4 regions of the Alistipes ihumii AP11 genome follow, and region 2 is predicted to be linked to each of the others. Evidence: riboswitches for the same ligand, from Rfam matches in the RefSeq annotation. Region 2 holds a riboswitch; each other region holds the start of a gene.
The links. Region 2 has a riboswitch for cobalamin ahead of NQ491_RS10585 (ABC transporter substrate-binding protein). Riboswitches for the same ligand answer to the same signal wherever they lie in the genome.
Positions count from the first base shown of each region.

Region 1: another riboswitch for cobalamin. It lies ahead of NQ491_RS03700 (threonine/serine exporter family protein); the one in region 2 lies ahead of NQ491_RS10585 (ABC transporter substrate-binding protein).
Region 3: another riboswitch for cobalamin. It lies ahead of NQ491_RS00295 (YncE family protein); the one in region 2 lies ahead of NQ491_RS10585 (ABC transporter substrate-binding protein).
Region 4: another riboswitch for cobalamin. It lies ahead of NQ491_RS00310 (DUF5074 domain-containing protein); the one in region 2 lies ahead of NQ491_RS10585 (ABC transporter substrate-binding protein).

Region 1 is NZ_CP102294.1:925,991-930,292, forward strand. Features, by position in the region: gene bioD (dethiobiotin synthase) at 1-273, shown strand, start outside; gene NQ491_RS03695 (NYN domain-containing protein) at 701-1,180, shown strand; cobalamin riboswitch at 1,763-1,966, shown strand; gene NQ491_RS03700 (threonine/serine exporter family protein) at 2,167-3,561, shown strand.
Region 2 is NZ_CP102294.1:2,618,990-2,623,291, forward strand. Features, by position in the region: gene NQ491_RS10575 (complex I subunit 4 family protein) at 1-557, shown strand, start outside; gene NQ491_RS10580 (NADH-quinone oxidoreductase subunit N) at 564-1,985, shown strand; cobalamin riboswitch at 2,458-2,673, shown strand; gene NQ491_RS10585 (ABC transporter substrate-binding protein) at 3,031-4,158, shown strand; gene NQ491_RS10590 (iron ABC transporter permease) at 4,155-4,302, shown strand, end outside.
Region 3 is NZ_CP102294.1:65,008-69,309, forward strand. Features, by position in the region: tRNA gene NQ491_RS00290 (tRNA-Pro) at 128-205, shown strand; cobalamin riboswitch at 1,024-1,254, shown strand; gene NQ491_RS00295 (YncE family protein) at 1,346-2,419, shown strand; gene NQ491_RS00300 (TonB-dependent receptor) at 2,428-4,302, shown strand, end outside.
Region 4 is NZ_CP102294.1:70,653-74,954, forward strand. Features, by position in the region: gene NQ491_RS00305 (Ig-like domain-containing protein) at 1-853, opposite strand, end outside; gene NQ491_RS00310 (DUF5074 domain-containing protein) at 908-2,647, opposite strand; cobalamin riboswitch at 2,781-3,020, opposite strand; gene NQ491_RS00315 (hypothetical protein) at 3,345-3,515, shown strand; gene NQ491_RS00320 (peroxiredoxin) at 3,593-4,297, shown strand.

The DNA of each region.
Region 1 (4,302 bases), 1.1 Mb from region 2:
ATCGATTACGTCGCCGAGCACGGCCTGCCGGTCGTTCTGGTCACCTCGCCCCGGCTGGGCAGCATCAACCACACGCTGCTGAGCCTCGAAGCCTGCCGCAACCGGAACATCGAAGTGGCGGCGGTCGCGTACAACCTGTACCCGCCCGCTCCCGAGCCGATCGTCCGCGACACCCGGACCTATCTGAAAGCCTATCTCGCCGACCGCTTCCCTGCCGCGCGATGGCTCGAGGTCAACGACCGCTACGAGTTGATCGGCCCCGACCGTCCCTGAGCGGGAAAGAAGCGTCTTAAACAGGACGGGCATTTTCATACGGGCCGCGGGTCGGATATTTTCTCGAACAGGCGACGAGCAGGGCTCGGCACATTGCATTTTCCGGGCGGCCGTCGCAAAAGCAATGAAACGCCGCGATCGCTGCAAAATCAGATATTCCATTGACATAGAGCGTTTAGAGCTTTCGTCCTTTCATATTCCATTCAAGGTGCGGAACATTTCAATCGCGATGCGGGATGGACGATGATGCGGAACGGAATAGCTGCGGCATCCCGTAATGGAATCCCCCTTATCATACGATAACCGAGCGCAGGATAGCCAAGGCTTTGGACCCGACGGACGCGAGCCCAACGGGAAGAGGAAGCCCAAGCGCACTCGTTCCGACCGGTGAAGGCTCGTGCACACGGCGGACAAGAACACGACCGAGATGGCGTTTGTCATCGACGCGATGGATATTCTGCACGAGGGGAAAATAGACTGTTTTTGTATTGCCGCCGGCGACGGGGACTACACGATGCTGGCCCAGCGTATACGCGAGGCCGGGCTCACGGTGCTCGGCTTCGGAGAGGGCAAGACGCCGGAAGTGCCGGTCGCCTCGTGCCGGGAGTGCCGCTATGCCGGGCAGCAGCAAGGAGTCGAGCCGGAGCTGCTGCCGAGCACGCCGGAGCACTTTATCCGCCGAGACATGCCTCTGTTCGAGAAGGCGTTCGAGACGGCCGCCGCAGGGAAAGACGAGGCGCCGTTCTCGCAGGTCGGAACGGCGCTCAAGAAGCTGATGCCCAAGTACCGCATCAAGCGCTACGGCCGCAAAACGCTCGGAGAGCTGTACGAGAGGCTCGACCGATACGAGCTCGTCAAGACGGAGAAAGGAGGGGCGGGGGTGGTGAGAAGGAAAAACGACCCCTAAGCTACCTTTTGCGTCTGAATTATAGAAAAGCGGACCTCCAAACGTGCTTCTTGCCATAACTCTAAAACTTTTAGTAATAATACGTTAGTCAGACTTATTTGTTGTCGTGAAAACCGATGCAATAAACTGAAAATCAACACATTAAAAACAAAGCCCCCCCCAAAAAAAAGTCGCGGTAACGATTTGTAACGCAACTCTTTCCGAACTATGCCTTTTCGTGCGGTCAAACCGCTCGCTTACCTCCGGTGCAATATCGCTAAAACATTATCGGCGTGCGTTTTATACTCTATTGTTCCTGTCCTGTTTTTTTAAGGGCTCCGAAGCGGAGGCCTGCTTTTCAAAGAGAAGAAGTCACTTTTCCGGATTCAGGGAGATACGAGGGCTACAGAAAATCGAAATATCATGTAAGTATTGCAGCAATACAGGTCGATCTCTATCGCCCGGACTGAAATCATCGGATATTTTCACCCGTATTCGCCGTCCGATCAAACGTTCTTACTACCGGAAACCCGACAGGCAGGCAGTCGTCTGTCGAAGTATAAGATTTTACCCTAACCCGGATGCGAATAATCCGAATCTTAATATCTTTGCGGCCGGATCGGTTTCAGGAACATTTCTCCGTCGTCCGGATGAAAAGGGCATCGGCGGAGGAAGTCCCGGAAAGTCCCGCCGCCGCGAAGTTCCGTTCAATGTCTCGAGATCAATCGGATTGCCGCCGGCCCCGAGACAGGGAAGGCTTCGAGAAAAGAGTCCGGCCGGAAAACCTGCCGATTCACCGAAAGGCCGTTCTCGCCCGAAGGCATAGGAGGGGAACGGCATGCGACCGTTTTTTAGTTCGATAAAAAACGGGAAGTCCGCGAAAGGAACAGACCGCGGAGAGGTTCGCCGCCGCACGACGCCGCTTTCCGAGGCATGGCCTCTCGCCGACGGCCGACCGTCACGGACCGACATACGTTTTTTGCTCACTCTCAATGGAAACAACGACTATGGAGAAGACGCAACACTCGGAAAAACTTCTGTTACGGAAGCTCGATCTGCTGCTGCGCACGGGTAAATTGCTGATGGAAAGCGCAGCGGACACGAGCCGCATCATGCGCAATATGAAACGCACGGCCGCCTACCTGGGGCTGCCGGACGAGCATCTGCACATTTACATCAACTACAATATGCTCATGGTCAACCTGAGCGACAGCGAGCATTCGTTCTCCAAGTTCCAGCGCTGCGAGAAACACGGGATCAACATGACGGCCATTTCGGCCGTCAGCAAACTTTCATGGCGGGCGATCCGGGAAGACTATTCGCTGGAAAGATACGAGGAAGAGCTGGAAAACATCCGGAGCAGGAAACGCAATTACACCTCTTGGCAAGTAGCGGTCGGTGCCGGGTTTGCCTGCGGCGGATTCTGCATCCAGTTCGGTTGCGACTGGCCGGCATTCCTCTATGCTTCCATTGCAGCCATTCTCGGATTCCGCCTGCGGGCCGTACTCAACGAACTGGGTTCCAATCATTATATGAACATCGCCGTCGCCGCATTCGTTTCCACTTTGCTGGCATGGGCTTCCGCCTTTATCTCGACGCTCGATCTGCCCGCCCCTCTTCATACGCTGTTCCACTCCGACACGCCGTGGCATCCGTTGATGGCCTGCGCCCTTTTCATCGTGCCGGGAGTCCCGCTGATCAACTTCGTCAGCGACATGCTCGACAGCTATGTACAGATAGGCATTACGAGAGCCGTCAATACGCTGCTGATCGTCGTCGCCATGGCGTTCGGCATCGCCTTGGCCATCCATGTCTGCGGAATCGACAACTTCGTGAAAGACCTGAGTATGACGCCCCATCACACCTATCTCGAGTTCGCTGTCGCCGCGGCCATATCGGCCGTCGGATTCTCCATGATCTTCAATATTCCGCGCCGCCTGCTCTGGGTCGTAGCCGTCGGAGGCATCATCGCCGTCTGTACCCGGAACTTCGTCAATCTCGGGCCCAGCAATCATAACATCGGTCTGGACTGGGGGCCGGTAATCGGGTCTCTGGTCGGTTCCGCCCTGATCAGCATAATCGTTACGAGGGCCGTTCACTGGTTCCATACTCCCCATCACTGCCTCTCGATTCCGAGCGTCATTCCGATGATTCCGGGCGTGCTGATGTATCGGGCGCTCTTCGCCTTCATCGACATGAGCGGTGTCGTAGGCGAAGTGACCATCGCGATGAACAATGCCATTCAGGCTTCTCTCATTATTCTCTGCATCGCTGTCGGGGTCGCCATTCCGAATATTTTCGCGCGCCGCTGGATCGCTCCGAAACGTCAGAAACAATTGAAGCGACTGATCGAGGAGCGCAGGCAGCGCGGCAAATTCGTCGATCTGACCTATATCGACTGACCTTATCCCGCATTCCCGTTGATCGGCGAGCTTCCGCCCCCATATCGTCCGCCGAACGAGCCCGCTTGCGACCGGGACCGGACCCCGCGCCGATCCGGATACGATCCCCAGCCCGTATTTTCGAATGCCTCGGCTAGATCGCTTCGTTTCGGAGAGGCCACGACAAAAAACAAGTTGCGCTTACACGGCCGGTATTCATTCTTGTGAAAAACGGCGGCGGTCCAAAAATACTTTGGCAACCATTCAGAACATACAGGCCCAATCTTAACGGGAACAAGAACAGGACATAGAGGAGATATCGGAATAAATACCCCGTTCACCTTATAGGAGAAAAACACCTCTCGGACGGTCATTCCTATTGTGTGAGACCGTCATACTCCTTCGGGTCGGGACAAGGATTTTCCTACGGAAAATTTGAAACGGACAAAACATATCCGCCTAATATTCAGCACAGGATATATAAAAGCCATTTTCGCGACATTTCGCGTTTTGAAAAGGTCGTCGGAAACGATTGCCGTTCTCAGATTTGTCTATTAAGAAATCAACAAGGTCCAACGAGTATAATCCAGACCAGTGCGAGTCACGAAATCGCAACCATATTCCGGCAAAGATTATCAAACCGACACGGACAGCATATAATTTTACGAAATATCGCATCAAATCGACCGCTCCCGCACGGACGACGAGCACGAGGCCGAGTTCACGGCGGACTGCCGTCCTTACCGTCTCAACCCGCGCCAA
Region 2 (4,302 bases):
GCCACTGCGGCCTGGTGTTGTTCGCTATCCTGATGCTGAACCAAACGGCGATGACCGGCGCCGTGCTGCAGATGCTGTCGCACGGTCTGATGACGGCCCTGTTCTTCGCGCTGATCGGTATGATCTACGGTCGCACGCACACCCGCGACATCCGCGAGATGGGCGGCCTGATGCGGGTGATGCCGTTTCTGGGCGTCTGCTTCGTGATCGCCGGACTGGCGTCGCTGGGCCTGCCGGGTCTCAGCGGTTTCGTGGCCGAGATGACCGTCTTCGTCGGATCGTTCGAGCATACCGACACTTTCCACCGATTCTTCACGATTCTGGCTACGACGTCGATCGTCATCACGGCCGTCTATGTGCTGCGCATGGTGGGCAAGCTGCTTTACGGCGCGGTGCAGAATCCCGAGCACCTGAAGCTGACCGACGCGACTTTCTCCGAGCGCTTCTCGGTAGCTACGCTGATCGTGGCCATCGCCGGGCTGGGCATGGTTCCGCTGTGGGTATCCGACATGATCAGTTACAGCCTGATCCCCGTTATTGAACAATTAACCCGATAATTCGTTATGGATTACAGCAATTTTCTGATGATGAAAGAGGAGCTGTCGCTGATCGCAGTGATAGTCGTCCTGTTGCTATACGACCTGTGCGCCTCGAAGAAGGCTTTGCGCTATTTTCAGCCGGTAGCCTGCGTGCTGGTGGGTGTCCATACGCTGCTGAATCTCGTTCCCGGCGCTGCGGGCGAAGCGTTCGGCGGCATGTACCAGTACACGCCGATGATGAGCGTGGTCAAGAGTATTCTGAACATCGGAACGCTGATCGTGCTGATGCAGGCCGGCGGATGGCTCGCGGGCGAGTCGACCGTTCATAAGCGGGGCGAGTTCTATTTCCTGACGCTGACCACGCTGCTGGGCATGTATTTCATGATCTCGGCGGGAAACTTCCTGTTCTTCTTCATCGGTCTGGAGACGGCCTCGATCCCGATGGCGACGCTCGTCGCGTTCGACAAGTACCGGCACAAGTCGGCCGAGGCGGGAGCCAAGTATATCCTGAACGCGGTATTCGCTTCGGGCCTGTCGCTTTACGGCATGTCGCTGCTGTACGGTACGACCGGAACGCTCTATTTCGACGACATTCCGGCGACCGTTACCGGTTCGCCGCTCCAGATCATGGCGTTCGTGTTCTTCGCCGTAGGGCTGTTCTTCAAGATTTCGCTCGTGCCGTTCCATCAGTGGACGCCGGATGTCTACGAAGGCGCCCCGACGCCGGTTACGTCCTATCTCTCGGTTATATCCAAGGGATCGGCCGTGTTCGTGCTGATGACGATTCTCATCAAGGTGTTCGCTCCGATCGCCGCGCAGTGGCAGGGCATTCTCTACGGCGTGATCGTCGTGACGATCACGCTGGCGAACCTGTTCGCGATCCGCCAAAAGAATCTCAAGCGTTTTCTGGCCTATTCGTCGATCTCGCAGGCCGGCTACATCATGCTCGGCGTGATCGGCGGGACGGCTCTCGGCATGACCTCGCTCGTGTACTACGTGCTCGTCTACATGGTGTCGAATCTGGCCGCCTTCGGCGTGATCGGCGTGATCGAGAACCGGACAGGCAAGCTGACGATAGCCGATTACAACGGCCTCTATGCGACGCATCCGAAGCTGAGCCTCGTGATGACGCTGGCTATGTTCTCGCTGGCCGGAATACCGCCTTTCGCGGGCTTCTTCAGCAAGTTCTTCATCTTCGCCGCAGCCGCCCAGCAGGGCTACTATATTCTGGTGCTGATCGCGCTGCTCAATACGATCATTTCGCTCTACTACTATCTGCTCGTGGTCAAGGCGATGTTCATCAACAAAAACGATACGCCGATCGAGTCGTTCCGCAGCGACGGCTATACGCGCGTGAGCCTCGTGGCCTGTAGCGCGGGCATTCTGCTGCTGGGTATCCTGAGTGTCGTGTACGACCAGATCTCGCTGCTCGCGTACGGTATGTAAAAATATGTACGGGGCGGGTTCGCCCCTGACGAAAGCGGCAGGCCTCACCGGGGCTTGCCGCTTTCGTTTGATCGGTCGATTCTCGTTTTCGGCCGGTGCGTCGTTCGTTTCGTCTTGGCTCCGGCGGTTTTCGCCGGCGAAGTCTTCCGTACGGAGCCGGTAAGTCCGGGCGGCTATTGTCCGCCGATGCTTGTTGCGGGGTTGGGCAGGGATAGGGATTCGCTCCGGCAGAACGAGACGGGCTCGGAAGACTTCGGATCCGGTAGTAGGGGCGACAGAACGGTACGATAGAGTAAATAAGCGGCGATGGAGTGGCATGGTAATGATGGAGCGGTTCGGCTCGTCGCAGTCCGGGCATGCCCGGACTGCGCGTGCCTTGCTGCTCGGGAGAGCGTTCCCTCGTGCCGGCGTTTCGCCGGGCGGATGAAAATCGGTCGTCGAAAAGGTTGTCCGATAGAAAAAAGTGTTTAACTTTGTCTCGTCGGGTAAGGGTGGCGTTTCGCCTCGGCGAAGAAGCCTCAATAGGGAATCCGGTGAAGAGCCGTGCTCGGAATCCGGAGCTGTACCCGCAGCTGTAAGTCTCTTTCCATGCGTCGGGCGATCCGAACAGTCACTGTCTCCTTCCGGGGGCGGGAAGACAGCCCGGGGCGAGACGAGCCAGAAGACCTGCCCTTGCTCCCGCGCATCGATGCTTCGGGTCCAAAGCGGAATGCAAGTTTTTCCGGGTTTTCCGGAGCCTGCTTTCACTTCAAGATATTTCTTGCCCGAGGAGAAGGGACGATCTCTTTTCGTGCCGGCGATCTTCACCGTGCCGCATAGGGGAGCCTCGGAGCGTCGGTTTTCCCTGATGAGCGACAGATGGGGGGATGCCATAGCCCCCATCTGTTCTCATTTCAAGCGAAGAGGGAATATCCGGTTCCGACTCCGGACCCACGCGCCCGAGAGACGGCTTTTCCTGGAAAGGAGAGTCCGTAAGCGGCGAAAGCGCGCCTCTGCCTAAGGGGAAGTTGGCATTTCGGATCGTTATGTTAATTTTGTCTTCGATATGAAAAATCGCTGGAAAATCGGCCTGACATGGTTGGCCATAGCGCTTGGGACGGCATCCTGCCGGCCCGTCGCTACGGCCGCTACGGCGACAGAATCCGATTCTACCGCCTATGCCGCCGTCTTCACGGTCCGGCATGCGGACAGTTGTACGCTGGTCGATATAGTCGATCCGTGGGATACGACGCGGCTGTTGCAACGCTACGTGCTGGTCGATCGATCGGCTCCGTTGCCCGACAGTCTGCCCGAGGGAACGCTCGTCCGGGTTCCGTTGCAGCGGGTCGTCGTCTATTCGGCCGTGCATTGCGGCATGTTGGAGGAGCTGGGCGTAGCCGACCGGATTGCCGGCGTGTGCGAGTCGCGCTATATCGACTTGTCGTTCGTCCGCGAGGGGATCGAGCGGGGAACGATCGCCGATCTGGGCGAGGCCTCGTCGCCCGATCTGGAGCGGATGATCGCGCTCTCGCCCGATGCGCTGCTCGTCTCTCCGTTCGAGAATACGGGTTACGGCCGGGTCGAGAAGTCGGGTATTCCGCTGCTCGAGCTGGCCGACTATATGGAGGCGGAGCCGATGGGCCGGGTCGAGTGGATTCGTTTGCTGGGGTTGTTCTTCGGTCGGGAGACCGAAGCCGAGAAGCTGTTTCGCGCGACCGAGAGCGCGTACGATTCGCTGCGCGCGCTCGCCGAAAACGTTTCCGAGCGGCCTACCGTGATTTCGGAACGCAAGTACGGAGCCGTGTGGTATGTGGCCGGCGGCCGAAGCTATATGGCTCGTCTGTTTCGGGATGCGGGAGCCGATTACCTTTGGGCCGACGATCCGAGTGCCGGGTCGATTCCGCTCTCTTTCGAGGAGGTATTCGAGAAGGGCGGCGCGGCCGATTATTGGCTGATCAAGTACAATTCGGCCGAACCGCTGACTTACGACGGCCTTCGCCGCGACTACGAGCCTTACCGTCGGTTCGCCGCATTCGAGAATGGCCGAGTCTATGCCTGCCATTTGGGACAATCGTCCTATTTCGAGGAGACGCCGATCCATCCCGACCGCCTGCTGCGCGATCTGATCGGGGTTTTCCATCCGGAATTGCTGCCCGGATACGAGTTGCGATACTTCAAGCCGTTGGAGCCATGAGTATTCGTCCTGCCCGTTCGGTTCTTTGGGCCGTGACGGCCGTCGTGCTGTTGTGGGCGGCCAACCTGTTTCTCGGATCGGTCCGCATACCGTTCGCCGAGGTGTGGGCCGTATTGACCGGCGGAGAGGCTTCGCAGCCTTCGT
Region 3 (4,302 bases), 230 kb from region 2:
AACGGTTTCGGCGGATAGTCGAATAAATCTTTTCCCGAACAGTTGCATTTTTGACGTAAATTTTATTATCTTTGCACCGCGTTTGAACGGAAGTGGCCCGAGGCCATGTTCGAACGCGGAACTCGTTCGGGGTGTAGCGCAGCCCGGTTAGCGCGCCAGCTTCGGGAGTTGGAGGTCCCGGGTTCGAATCCCGGTACCCCGACCAAATTCAAATCCGCTTATTTAAGCATCGAGCCCTTGCATCCCGAGCAAGGGCTTTTTTGTTTTCAGTCTTTGTGCTTGCGAGGGCTGGGCCGGTACGTTTCCCTTGTCGAAATGCCTGAAAGAATCGGATGTATGCGGAATACCGGCTGGAATGTAAAAAGATGGCGGCCGCCTGCCGTTGAGGATAGGCGGCCGCCGGAGAGGGCGCTTCTTTTAGGCTGTGAGCGAGAAAAGGATGGTGCAGAGAATGGATACGACAAACAGAATGCTGAGCGTCAGCGTGGCCGTGTCCGCTTTTTCGAGTGCGGTCGATTGCTTTTTTTCCATAATCTTTTGTTTTTCGTTGATTGCTTCCTTGTGGGGGCTTGCTTTCCGTCCGTTGAAAGAGGTCCGGTAGGACGCGATGCAAAATCGGAGCCGTTTTGTCCGTTTCCCGCCGTTTGCAGGCTGCTCGTGCCGGCTTGCCGCCGTGCAGGGAAAGATTCCCAGCCGATTGCCCTGCGGAAAAATGTCCGTTTTTTTCCGTGCGGACTTCCGTTCCCCGGATGCAAAGCCTGTGGTATTGATCGAACGTCGGGCGGCTTCCGTGAGTAACGGGGCAACGGCCTGCCGTCGTCCGCTCCTGTCCCGAATCGGCTCGTAAGATACGCTCATCGAAGAATAGCGTTGGGCAGAGCGATTTCGGCGGTCCTTGACGCGAGCCGCTCGCGGGATTCCGGAGCGTATGGAAGTGGCTGCGGACTTTCCCGTCTCGGTCGAATCGGCTCTTCGTCCGGGCTGTTTTTGCTTTTGGGGGTACTTTGTTCCGATATATTCGCTATCTTTGCGAACGTGTCGAGGCTCGATCCCGACGGGCGGACCGTCCGGGAGACGAATGAGGGAACGCCGTGCGAATCGGCGACAGTTACCGCTGCTGTATGTCTCGGCTTCTTTTCGGTCCGGGTGGCCGGCAGAAGCGAAACGTTCCGGAACGGATGCCACTGGCCTTTGGGCCGGGAAGGCTTCGGAGCGGAGACGAGTCAGAAGACCGGCCCGGCACGTTTCGATTACAGCCTGCGGTGTATGGGCCGGTAATCCGTCCGGAGCTTCTCTGCGGACCGGTTTCCCCTGTGGCCGTGCTGTATGATAATGTACGGCGATTATGAAAAGAAGAATCCTTGTCGCGCTATTGGCGTTGCTTCCGGCTTTCGGGATCGTGACGTCCTGCATGGACTACGGGGCTCGGGCTCCCGAAAAGATCGGTGCGGACGGCCGGGGGCTGTTCATTACCAACGAAGGAAATTTCATGTACGGGAACGCTTCGTTGTCCTACTACGACATCGATTCGATGCGGGTGGAGAACGAGGTGTTCCGTCGCACGAATACGATCAAGCTGGGCGATGTGGCCCAGTCGATGGCGATTCGCAACGGGCTGGGGTATGTTGTCGTCAACAATTCGGGCATCATATTCGTCATCGATCTCGATACGTTCGAGCTCAAGGGAATGATCGAGGGACTGCTTTCGCCCCGCTACATCCATTTCCTGAGCGACGAAAAGGCCTATGTGACCGACTTGTACGCTTGGCACATCACGATCATCAATCCGAAAACGTTCGAAATCACCGGCCGCATCGACGTGAAGATTCCGGGCAAGAATCAGCCGTCGACCGAGCAGATGGTGCAGTACGGCGACTTCGTTTTCACGAACTGCTGGTCGTACGATAACAAGATACTGGTCATCGACACGCGCACCGACAGCGTCGTCAAGTACATCGAGGTCGGCAAACAACCCACTTCGCTCGCGCTGGACCGTTTCGGCAAGATATGGACCGTCACCGACGGCGGTTATCCCGGAAGTCCTTACGGACAGGAGGCGCCGGGGCTCTACCGGATCGACGCCGCCACCCAGCGGGTCGATAGGGCTTTCATGTTCCGGTTCGGCGACCGGGCGTCCGAGGTTTGTCTGAACGGCACGCGCGATACGCTGTATTTTATCAAGGATCATGTCTGGCGCATGGACGTCCGCTCCGAATCGCTGCCCGAAAAGCCGTTTCTGGAGAATATGACAGGCAACTACTGGTACGGGCTGACGGTCGATCCCCGGACTTCCGAGGTCTATCTGGCCGATGCGCTCGATTACGTGCAGCCCGGCTGGGTTTTCCGTTACTCGGCCCGGGGCGGGCTGCTCGACAGTTTTCAAGTCGGCATCATCCCCGGGGCTTTCTGTTTTAAATGACGATCGCTATGAACCGACTGTATAGGACCGCTCTGGCGGCCGCGCTGACGCTGACGACAGCCTCCCTGAGGGCGGCGAACGGGACCGTCTGCGAGTCTCCCGAGGCGTCCGAGCCTCTTTCCTCGCGCACGATTCGGCTGAAGGAGGCCGTTGTGACCGGGCGGCGTCTGGCCGACATCGGAGTGACGAAGATGAATCTCGATTCGGTGGCGCTGCGGCAGAACGTGACCAACAGTTTGGGCGACCTGCTGTCGCAGAGCACGCCGGTATTCATCAAGTCGTATGGCCGGGGAACGATGGCGACGGCTTCGTTCCGGGGCACGGCTCCCTCGCATACGCAGGTGACGTGGAACGGCATGAAAATCAATTCGCCCATGCTCGGCATGGTCGACTTCTCGCTGATCCCTTCCTATTTCATCGACGAGGCGAGCCTCTATCACGGAGCCGGTTCGGTCGGGGTGTCCGGGGGCGGTTTGGGGGGGGCGATCACGCTGGGGACCAAACCGCTGGGCGAATCGGGAGCCGGCGTGCACTTCATTCAAGGCATCAGCAGTTTCGACACTTACGACGAGTTCCTGCGTTTCACCTACGGCACCCGGAAGTTCGAGTCCTCGACCCGCGTATGCTACGTGACCTCCGACAACGATTTCGAGTATCGCAATTACGATAAGTACGAGCAGATCGACGGGCAATGGGTCTATCCGATGGAGCGGAACAAGAACTGCTCGTACCGCGATTTTCACTTGTTGCAGGAGTTTTACTATCAGCCCGACGAGCGGAATCGCTTCGGGCTGGCGGCCTGGGTCACCGATTCGCGGCGCGGCATCCCGATGCTGACGGTGGACTACAAGGAGGAGGGACAGGCCCGCTCGACGCAGGACGAGACGACGCTGCGTGCGGTCGCCTCGTGGGACCGTCGCGGCGACGGGCTGAAAATGGGCGCCAAGGCCGGCTATATCTATTCCTACATCTTGTATCGTTACGACGGGAATCCCGATCCCGACAGCGGCGAGCTGCAGCAGATGATCCACTCGCACAGCCGGATCAACTCCGGCTACGGGCAGTTCTATGCCGAGTATTATCCTACGCCGAAGTGGGCGTTGACGGCCAATGCGTCGGTCAATGTCCATTCGGTGAGCAGCCTGGACGACCCCGATCTGGGCGGGGCGCAGCCCGAGGATACGATCCGGCTCGGCTATGACAAGGTAAGGGCCGAAGTGTCGCTGCTCGCTACGGTGAAGTACCGGCCTCATCCGCGTCTGGGGCTGGGTATCGACCTGCGCGGCGAGAGTTACGGACGGAACCTGACGCCGCTGATTCCGGCCGGGTTCGTCGATTATACGCTGTGGCCCCGGTTCGGCGTCGTGCTCAAGGCTTCCGTCGCTCGCAATTACCGCTATCCGTCGCTGAACGACCTTTATTTCAAGCCGGGCGGCAACGATTCGCTGAAAACCGAAAAGGGATATACCTACGAAGGGGGCATGGAGTTCCGCGTGAAGGAGGGAGCATTCGATTTCGGCGGCGAGGTTACCGTCTACAATTCGCATATACGCGACTGGATCGTCTGGCTGCCGACATTCAAAGGATTCTGGACGCCGCTCAACGTCAAGAAGGTGCACAGCTACGGCGTCGAGCTCCGGGGCGACTTGTCCGTGAAGCTGGGACGCCGCTGGGCATTGAACCTGAACGCTTTCTGGGCCAAGACCCGCTCGATCAACTGGGGCGATCCGAAAGAGTGGTACGACCAGTCGATCGGCAAGCAGCTCGTTTATGTCCCCGAATATTCCTCGGGCGTTACCGGAAGGCTTTCGTGGCGCGGATACGAGCTGACCTACCGGTACAACTATTACAGCGAGCGCTATACGACATCGAGCAACGAGAAA
Region 4 (4,302 bases), 230 kb from region 2:
GGTTGTTCGTCACGTCGAGTTCGCTGATATTCAGGTAGTAGACGCTGAGCGTTTCGAGCTTCGGATTGTTCGATACGTCGATTTTCGTAATGCCGTCGTCGTCGGTCATGGCGCCGTTGTTCATGCCGCACAGCAAGTGGACCAGTTCCGTGTTCTGCGATACGTCGAGCGACGTGAGGCGGTTGCTCTCGCAGTTGAGTATCTGCAGATCGCGTAGCGGAGTCACGTCGAGCGATACGATCTGGTTCGATTTGCACCAGAGGGCCCGGAGTTTCCGGTTGTTCGTCACGTCGAGCGACGTGAGCAGGTTGCTCGTGCAATTGAGACTTTCGAGCTCCGTAAAATATTCGATGCCCTGGAGCGATTTGATCGACTGGCCGCTCAGTTCCAGCTCGGTGACCAGCGCGGCTTCCCATGCCTGCAGTTTTCCGTCGTTGTTCTTGTCGTAATACAGGGTAAGGGCTTGGAACTTGGAGTCCTCGAATTCGACTACTTCGTCGGGATCGTACTCGGCCGTTTCCTCGGAACCCGTTACCGTGCACGTCGCCTGGACGGCTTCGTTGCTGCGGAGCCGGACCGTGATGATGGCGTCGCCCGTGCTATGCGCCGTTACGTTGCCCGAGTCGTCGACGGTCGCCACTCCGGAATCGGAGCTGCTCCATGCGAAGTCCGGCTTTTCCGTCGCGTTTTCGGGCATAACCGTGACGGTCAGTTGCACCGTCTGTCCGATCTGTACGGTTTTCGTCTCGGTGATCGAGATACCCGTGATCGGAACGTTCGCCCCGTCGTCTTTTGAACAGCCCGCGAGACCTGCCGCGAGCATGAGTGTCAATGCAGTAAGGATTTTATTCATTATCGCAGTGTATTGCATGGTGTCGTTTGCCTTGTGAATGGATGTTCGGTTCCGTTATTCGGCGAAGGAGTAGGTCGAAACGATGCCGCCATCGCCTGCGACTTTGCCGATTCGGGACTCGACGCCGGTCATTCGGGTACCGTCGCTTATACGGTATACTTCCGTATAGACGTGATAGAAATCCGTCGTAGGAACGTAGAGCAGGCCATCGGGAGTGGCGGTCATGTATTTGGCCAGCGATCGGCTCGTCGTGGCGAAAACGCTCGTTTTGCCTGTTTGGCAGTCGTACCGGTAAATCTGGGTGGCCGAATATCCCTCTTGTTTGATGAACAGCTCGTCGCTTGTCGCCGAGGCGCATGCCATGCAGCCGTACAGGCCGTTGCCCACGCTGACCATCGGAAGCCCCTCTATCGCCAACGTCCGCTCGGTCGTCGCATAGGTCTGCGGATCGATCGTCAGTACCGACGCGGAGGAAGTGGCTGTCGTTCCCCACATCCAGAACGGATTTGCCGTCTTGTCGATTTTTCCCGCCACTACGGCGTAGAATTTGCCGTCGCGGCCCTTCACGACGTCGCAGACCTGACGGTCCTCGTCCACGTCGATCGTCCGGATTACCTGGTCGGTTTCGGTGTCGATCACCGCGATCTTGTTACCGTTGCCGACCATGATGTATTTCCCGTTCTTGACCATGTGCGAGTAGCACGGGCCGTCGACGCCGACCGCACCGTATGTGGCGTCGATCGTCGTGAACGTATTCATTCCGTCCGGAGCGACCTTCAGCACGCCGATGCCGGTCTGGTTATTGGCGTTGCTTGAATTATACAGTACATAGAACTTGCTGGTGTCGATTACCTGCAGATTGTAGATTTCCGATGAGGACTGAAGCGTGGCGGGATCGAAGCCCTCGGCCGTAATGATTTTTTCCTTCTTGAGCGTCTGGGCGTCGCAGGCGATGACGGCCGAACGGTTGGACTGGTTATTCGGAATCAGGATATAGAGCTTGTTGTCGTAAATGCTCAGGTCGTTGATTCCGTTCGTGCTGCCCGTACTTTCGCCGTTGACGGTCGTATACAGGTTATCCTCGTAGAACGTTCCCTCGCCGCTCGGATCGAAAAAGCCCAGTCCGCCGGCAGTCGAGCCGAATATCCATAACCCGTTCTTGTAGGGACCGTTGAAATTGACCGTAAACGCCGAGTCTTCCGACGCGATCCCGTCCAGATTGACGGCCGAAACGGTAACGGCCAGCGATCCGCTCCGGTCGGAGACCGGAATGTCCAGCGTCGCGCCGGTAGCGGTCTCGACCGTGTCGCCGTCGATCGTCCATACGTAGCTCGCTACTTCGACGTTCGATACCTCGACGGTCAGCTTGACAGCCGTTCCCACGGCCACCTCGACCGGGTCGCTCAGCGCTTCGTCGTTGCAGGAGATCGACGCGATGACGGGAGCCGGATCGACTACCTGCAACTCTCCGATCTGTTTGGTCGTGACTCCGCCGTCGGCGTTGTAAAGATTGACCGAAATATCGTACGTGCCGCGCTGCGCAGGCGTGAAGTCGAACCTAACGCTTTCGCTTTCGATTTTTTCGTTGACGATCCATTCGTAGCGGTCGATCGCGACGTTTTCGCACTCGACCGAGAAGCCGACGGTCTGGCCCGTCGTGATTTTCATTTGGCCTTCGGTCGCGCCGATGATCTCGACCTTCGAGACTTCGGGCAGCGGCAGCGAGTCGTCCTTCGAGCACGACGTCAGCACGAGCGCTGCGGCCAGAAAACAGAACAGTAGCTTTTTCATCATTGCTGTAAATTTGGTTAAAAATGATATGGAGATTTTACAGCAAGCGATGTACGGGTGAGAAATACCCTCCGGAAAGATACGCGCCGGCCGGCGCGCGACATCGAATGATTACCACCCATAAACCGCAGGCAAGTAAAATCCGTTCGCTCAGGCAGGTCTTCTGACTCGTCTCTGTTTTAAAGCCTTCCCGACGACAGCGGCGCCAGTGACATAAATTTTAAAACTTTTTGACCCTGCAGAAGACGCTTCTTCCGGCGCAGGGCAGAGACATACAGCAGCGGTTACTGTTGCCGATTCGCACGGCATTCCCTATTAATTCCTGCTCGGCGAAGCGGAATTCGCCGTCTCGGAAACCATTGCGAGGCAAAGATAGTATTTTTTCGGAGATATTTCATTTTTAGTCCGATATATTCTTCTTTTTCGGACAACATGTGCGGCGGCATTCCGTTGCCGGACCGGTCTCGGACCGCTTGTTCGGAAAGGTGGTTTTTTCCCTTTCGGGTTGCGGAACGTTCGGCGACGGCTGCCCGTGCGATCCCCCTCTCGGCGGTTTCAGGCTTTTGCGCTATACGGAGAAGATTGCGTCCGCCTCGGCGGCAGATTAGCACGGGATTTGTACGGAGCGTAGAGACGGCGGAGCCGCCGGTATGACCGGGTGAAAAGTTATCGCTTTCCGCCCGATTGAGCGGAAACGAATATGGGAAGACGCGAAGAACTCGAATACGAAATAGCCGAGATGCGCAAGCGGATCGACCGCGCGCCGGAGAATACTCCGGACGAGGTATTGGAACTGTGGCACCAGCAGCTCGACAGCGCATGGTTCGAACTGAACAACCTGTACGACGACTACGAAACGGAAACCGAGTGATTCGTCCGTTCCGTCGCAGCGTTTTTTGCAAGGACCCTGTTCGCCCGCCGTCGGATACGATCATCAAAAAAGGAATTATGGAAAATCAAACGCACTCCGTGCCGAGAATCGGGGAGAAAGCCCCCGCCTTCACGGCTTCGACAACGCAGGGGCCGATCCGGTTCCCCGACGATTTCAAGGGCAAATGGGTCCTTCTTTTCAGCCATCCGGCCGATTTCACGCCGGTCTGCACGTCCGAGTTCATGACTTTCGGGGCGATGTCCCGCGATTTCGAAAGGCTCGGATGCCAATTGATCGGTTTGTCGGTCGACAGCCTCTCGAGCCATCTGGCATGGCTTCATACGATTCGCGAGCGGATCGAGTTCAACGGCATGAAAAACGTCGACGTGCGCTTCCCGCTGATCGACGACGTTTCGATGCACGTCGCTACGCTGTACGGTATGATTCATCCCGGCGAGAGCGGGACGAAAGCCGTCCGTGCCGTATTCTTTATCGATCCCGACGCGGTCATCCGTGCGATCATCTATTATCCGCTGGCGCTCGGACGCAATTTCGACGAGCTCAGACGAGTGCTCGTCGGGCTTCAGACGATCGATCGTTTCCATGTTTCGCTGCCGGCCGACTGGCGGCCCGGCGACGAGGTCGTCGTACCGTCGCCCGGTACGATGGATGCTCTGGACCGTCAGGAAGAGCATCCGGCCGATGGCGTGACGTGCCACGACTGGTTCTTCTGTACGCGCAAGCTGACCGAGGAAGAGCAGCAGGAAATGGCGATCGGCTGAGCCGG